One region of the Pseudoalteromonas sp. BZB3 genome, then DNA from elsewhere that is predicted to be linked to it. Evidence: predicted binding sites of a transcription regulator. Region 1 holds the regulator's gene; the other holds the start of a gene.
The links. Region 1 encodes FliA, which starts transcription of late flagellar genes. Its sites were predicted from a motif close to CTAAAGNTNNNNNNNNNNNNGCCGATA; they were not measured.
Positions count from the first base shown of each region.

Region 2: the regulator FliA is predicted to act here: its motif matches at 1,892-1,918, upstream of ABMY35_RS09135 (VC2046/SO_2500 family protein).

Region 1 is NZ_JBECOS010000014.1:77,005-80,177, reverse strand. Features, by position in the region: gene ABMY35_RS16285 (chemotaxis protein CheA) at 1-408, opposite strand, end outside; gene ABMY35_RS16280 (protein phosphatase CheZ) at 424-1,197, opposite strand; gene cheY (chemotaxis response regulator CheY) at 1,219-1,602, opposite strand; gene ABMY35_RS16270 (RNA polymerase sigma factor FliA) at 1,641-2,375, opposite strand; gene ABMY35_RS16265 (MinD/ParA family protein) at 2,378-3,173, opposite strand, start outside.
Region 2 is NZ_JBECOS010000009.1:206,537-209,709, forward strand. Features, by position in the region: gene ABMY35_RS09110 (ion channel) at 1-757, opposite strand, end outside; gene ABMY35_RS09115 (SprT family zinc-dependent metalloprotease) at 842-1,513, shown strand; tRNA gene ABMY35_RS09120 (tRNA-Tyr) at 1,540-1,624, opposite strand; tRNA gene ABMY35_RS09125 (tRNA-Tyr) at 1,652-1,736, opposite strand; tRNA gene ABMY35_RS09130 (tRNA-Tyr) at 1,756-1,840, opposite strand; gene ABMY35_RS09135 (VC2046/SO_2500 family protein) at 1,953-2,474, shown strand; gene ABMY35_RS09140 (YchJ family metal-binding protein) at 2,513-2,971, opposite strand; gene ABMY35_RS09145 (SulA-like leucine-rich domain-containing protein) at 2,986-3,173, opposite strand, start outside.

The DNA of each region.
Region 1 (3,173 bases):
AATTTGTTCGTCTTCTGATTCAGGCTTACTCAATTGATGAAGTGTTTCAAGTAATGCTGGGTCTGCAGGATCTGGTTGCTCACGATTTTGAATATGTGCGAACATTTCATTGATGGTATCTAGGGACTGAAGAATCACGTCCATCAGTTCTGGAGAAACAGAGCGTTGCCCTTGTCTTAACACATCAAAAACGTTTTCCGCGCCATGACATGCGTCTACAAGCTCAGTCATACTCAAAAAGCCTGCACCACCCTTTACAGTGTGAAAGCCTCTAAAGATTGCATTTAATAATTCTTTATCTTCAGGGTTATTTTCTAGCTCAACAAGCTGCTCAGATAACAACTCTAATATTTCACCAGCTTCAACAAGAAAGTCTTGTAATATATCTTCATCGACTTCAAAGCTCATGTACACACTCTCCTATTAGAAGCCTAAGCTCGACAATAAATCGTCGACCTCATCTTGATTAGATACGACATCTTCTCTAGATTCAGCATTCATTATCGGACCTTCTGGTCCTGATAACTCTGCAGGATCCATTTCAGCAATCTGAACCTCTTCAATATTTTCTTTTTGTTTTGATTGAGGTTCTTCTGCTGTACCAAATACAGTTAGTAAGTGGATTAAACTGTCTTCTACTTCTCTAACTAATTCGATAACACGTCGAATGACCTGACCTGTTAAGTCTTGATAATCCTGAGCCATTAAAACATTTGTCATATGTCCTTGAAGTTCATCCGTAGTTGCTTGTGAGCCTTGCATAAACTTATCTAAATCATGACAAAGAGATTTGAATTCACCAAGCTGGATATCACGTCTCATGAGTCTATCCCAAGTTGGCTTTATATCAGATAAATCGTCTGCAAGCTGTTGCGCGAGAGGCAGACTTGCTTCAACTGCATCCATCGTTTTATTGGCTGCATTTTCTGTCATTTCCATGACATAATTCAAACGTTCTTTAGCATCCGGTAAGGCTTCTGTCGTCAAATCAGAAATACGAGTATCAAGCTCAAAGTTTTTCAATGACTCGTGTAGTTGACGGGTCAATTTACCCACTTCAGCAAAAAGCTCAGATTGCTCCTTACTTGCAGCCTCCATGATTAACTTATCTGCTTTATCTTGCTCGCCTTGCTCAAGATAAGTCACAAGTTGCTTAGCTTGCTCAAGTGTTATTTGAGGCACAGAAGGTGCTGACATCCGCCTCTCCTTCTTAATTATCTAGCCTAAACGTTCAAACACTTTTTCTAGTTTTGTTTTAAGTGTTCCAGCAGTGAAAGGTTTTACAATATAACCATTTACACCAGCTTGCGCCGCAGCAACAATTTGCTCTTTTTTCGCTTCAGCCGTCACCATAAGTACTGGAATATGCTTAAGACTGTCATCTGCACGTATAGCACGAAGAAGATCGATGCCTTGCATACCTGGCATATTCCAGTCCGTGACTACGAAGTCAAATTCTTGATTTTGAAGCATAGGCAAAGCTGTGCTGCCATCGTCTGCTTCTTGTACATTTGTAAAACCTAAGTCTCTAAGCAGGTTTTTGATTATTCTTCTCATCGTAGAAAAATCATCAACCACAAGAATTTTCATGTTTTTATCCAAAACATCCTCCAGTGAGGTTTGAACCTATTATTATTACTCTAATTGACCCAGTCATTGATTTTAGCCCTAAGCCTGATCATTGCCTGCCCATGAATTTGGCTTACTCGAGATTCACTTACATCGAGTATTTGCCCTATTTCTTTTAAATTCATTTCATCGTTATAGTAAAGAGATAAGACTAGCGCATCTCTTTCGGGTAACGATTGAATCGCCGTTAGCAACGATTCGTTAAAGCGTTCATTTTTAACGTTATTGAACGGTTTGTCTAGCGCTAAATCATTGTTAACAGGAGTGATTACGTCTTCATCAACCCCCAAATCTTCAATTCCAATGATTTTACTTGCATTCACATCATGTAGAATATGATGGTACTCATCCAGAGTAATATCAAGTTTTTCAGCAATTTCAATGTCTTTTGGCTCTCGACCTAGGACGCTTTCTAGATTAGCAATTGCTTCAGCAACCATACGACTATTCTTATGAACACTTCTTGGTGCCCAGTCTCCACGGCGAATTTCATCTAACATCGCGCCTCGGATTCTGATCCCCGCAAAAGTTTCAAAACTTGCGCCCTTACTTGCGTCAAAGTTTTTACTGGCTTCAATCAAACCTATCATGCCTGATTGTACAAGATCGTCTAACTGAATATTTGCTGGTAAACGTGCCAATAAATGGCACGCCACTTTTTTGACAAGACCGGTATGACGCTCTATCACTCTATTAAGGTTGTCTGTAGTTTGATAGCCCATCGCTTTACCCATCGATGACGACATAGTTATCCGTTGACTAGCTGTTCAATAAAAAACTCTAAATGACCAGAAGGTTGATGTGGTATTGGCCATTTAACTGCTTTACTCGCTAACCCTCTAAATGCAACCGCTGCCGGAGAGTTTGGAAATAACTCAACAATGGTTTTTTGACGGCGAGAAGATTTACGCATGTTTTCATCAAACGGAATGGTTGCAACTAATTCTAGTGCAACATCTAAGAATCTGTCAGTAACTTTCGAAAGTTTAGCAAATAGCTCCTGCCCTTCGCGTAAGCTCCTAACCATGTTAGCAACAATTTTAAAACGGTAAACACCGTGTTCACGACTAAGCACCTTAATAAGTGCGTAAGCATCTGTAATTGAGGTCGGTTCATCACACACAACGACCATCACATCTTGTGCTGCGCGAGAAAAACTAAGAACCATGTCTGAAATACCCGCTGCGGTATCGACAATTAAAATATCAAATTCTGTATTTAGCTCGCTAAATGCGCGGATGAGACCTGCATGTTCTGCAGGCGTCAATTCAACCATATTTTGCGATCCTGAGGTAGCCGGTACAATTTTAATACCAGCAGGACCTTCAACTAAGATCTCATCTAACTCACATTCACCCGAAAGGACATGAGACAGGTTTTTTTCTACTCTTAAACCAAGCATCACGTCACAATTTGCCAAACCTAAGTCAGCATCTAAGACGAGTACTCTGTTTCCTTGCTGACCAAGTGCAATAGCCGTATTTAATGAGACATTGGTTTTACCAACCCCTCCTTTACCACCCGTTACTGCAATTACTTTTACG
Region 2 (3,173 bases), on a different contig from region 1:
AGCTGATGCCAAACAGGAAGTACATCAGTGCGCAAAATACAATCATTGAAAGGCTGAAACGGATCACATTTGCGGGTTTTTCACCATAACCGCAGAGTAGGTCAACAGCCGCACTCATAAAGCGTTTTTTTGAATGAGTTGGGTATTGATAATGACGCATACGCAGCTCTTTGTAGGTATAATTACCTGCCATTTCAAAAAGACCTTGTTGCTCAGCGCCTTTTCTAAGTGTGCGGTATGTCTCTTCAGATTGTAAGAAGAAATCAGCGGCATCTTCTGTTCGTTTCTCTTTGGCCGCTAAGCTTGCCTCATTTTCTTGCTGTAACTTACCACTTAAATCTATATTGTCGATCCGAGTGTTGTTTAGCTTTATACCCAATAAGTTGGAATTTGAAAGCTTACAGCAATGTAAATTGGCATCATGCAGATCTGCTTTCATTAAAGAGGCATTTTCAATTTTGTTGTTAAATAAATGCGCGCCTCTTAAATTTGCACGATAAAAATTGCTATATGATAAGTCGTAACCAGTATGGTCATTATGTTTGACAAGGTTTAGTCCTTCTAGATTCGCTCTTTTCAACTCCAAACCTTGCAGAAGCCCACCACGCTTGGCATAACGTTCTAGTTTTTGCGATAATTCAAGCCCACTTTTGTCGAACTTTGCGTCATGCCAAAAGCAAAGACCAGAGCCCATATCGATTTCTTGGCAGCGATGACCATCAGGAGATTGATATTGGCAAGTAGGTTTATCTTTCATAAATTAACCCCTTTATAGTCTTATTACACTAAAGGTAGCAGTAAATTTATGGCTTTGAATGTGAAGTAAAAAAAATTCTTAAAAATGTTTGATTATCAATTAAAGCTTAGTAAACGAAGAAAGACGGTTGCAATTAAAGTAACACCAGAGCAAGTGGTCGTGACAGCCCCCGAAAACGTGTGTGAAGTCGCTTTAGAAAATTGGCTCAAGAGCAAAAAAGACTGGGTACATACACAAAGACAGAAACTAGAGCTTGCGCCTAATAAACAAAAGCCTTTGCAAACAAGGTCACTTTTGGTTTTTGGTTCAGTTTACAAGATTGAATTTTCAGATATAAACAAGCCTGTGTTAGATCATGAGAGCCGCTTTATATATTTACCTGAGGTGCTTCGCCAAGAGAGCCTTAAGTTTAGGCGAGCGATCATTAAATTACTAACAGATTTGCTCTCTAGTTATTTAGAGTTGTGCTTAGAGCAATTGTCTAAGCAAATGAATTGTCATGTTTCAGCGGTGAAAATCAGGGAGTATAAAAGCCGCTGGGGGAGTTGTAGCAATAAACAAGCGCTTACTTTTAACAGCCTTCTTGCTGGGGCGCCAAAGCATATGATTGATTATGTCATTGTTCATGAGCTAGCACATTGTCATGTACTGGCACATAACACATTATTTTGGCAACTTGTTGAAAAGCACTATGAAGATTATAAGTCAGCAAGATTATGGTTTAACAAGAATGGTAAAGCGCTAATGATAGAATAAAATAAGATGATTTAATAAAAGAGAGATGGTGGAGGGGGCTGGATTCGAACCAGCGAAGGCAGAGCCGTCAGATTTACAGTCTGATCCCTTTGGCCGCTCGGGAACCCCTCCACAGGGTATATCTAATTTTGTACAACTTGGTGGAGGGGGCTGGATTCGAACCAGCGAAGGCAGAGCCGTCAGATTTACAGTCTGATCCCTTTGGCCGCTCGGGAACCCCTCCAAGTTGTAATGTGTTGTTGTGGTGGAGGGGGCTGGATTCGAACCAGCGAAGGCAGAGCCGTCAGATTTACAGTCTGATCCCTTTGGCCGCTCGGGAACCCCTCCTAAACAACGGCGCTGATAATAACAAAGTTTTTTATTAAGTAAAGAAAACAACTAAAGAAAATTAAAAAAATGCCGATAATAATATAACTTTTTAAATAATCGGTGAAACTCTATGCAATTAGAGCGCATTTTAAACAAGGAGCATCAGCTTGGTGACACGCTAGCAAAAAGCGTGGCACAAGAGCGTCGTGCTGACTTTGCGCTTTGTTTGGCTATGCTTTCACCAAACGCACTCGACTTCAGTGAATTTCATTTACCTGAATCAGAATTAACTGAGCCAGATAAGAGTGGAGATGCGTTAAAAAAAGAACTTCAAATTGGTCCCCAGCAACAAATGGCACCCAACACTTATGATATGACCATAGGTGAAAATAATAACCGTTTACTTCATGAGCAGGGACTTACAGAGTTAAGGCTAAGAAATTGTCTTTCGCCAGAACCTTTTCATATCAGAGACGATAAGAAGCATATTGAGTTAGCTATTATTGATAATTGTGAACCTACTGTGCAGGCTAAAATTTTCGCTCAAAGAGCTGGCGCATTAGAGATAGATAAACCCAAAATAGATGCTGCGGGTTTTTATGATCAATTAGCTAGCGGCGAAATGCAGCAGGCGGTTCAGTTGTCCGCCTAATGCGAGATGATAGTGAGTGAGCTTAAATACGGTTTAAATCAGCTAGCGTGACACTTTTTAAATTTTTTGCCACTGTCACAGGGGCAGGGATCATTTCTAGATACTTTTAACTCTGGCACATCATATAATTGGCCATCTAAGTAACGCCACGCCCCTTCTTCTTTAATAAATCTTGAAACCTCATGTATTTGGCAATGTTTTCCGTCTGCCAAATAATGGGCTTTAAACTCCACATAATCAAACTCAGGTTCAGTTTTTGTTGCGACGATCTCGAGCTTTATAAAGTTGGCAAATGAAGCGAATGCAGCGATGTCTTCAAGACTGTGATTACGTTGCTCAGATTTGGCATAAGTCTCAAGTATATACTGCGCATTATTAGTCGCATAAGCACTGTAACGAGAGCGCATAAGCTGCTCCGCTGTTTCAGGTAACTTATGCTTTGTAATGAATACATTGCAGCATGACTCATAAGGTTGAGTGTTAGAACAGTAACACATAAGAAAATCTTTTATTAACTTGCTATGCGCTCTATTGTACACGCTTTGCTGCTGGTTTCAGTAAAACAGTATAGCGAGATATCTGTTTGGCTTAAGTGCATTTGCGAAAGCAGCTCTGAATTCGTAATACCAGTCCATGTAATAACCGCCGCAAAATTGCCATTATTCAAAGCTGAATTTAGTACATATTCTAAATCAACGA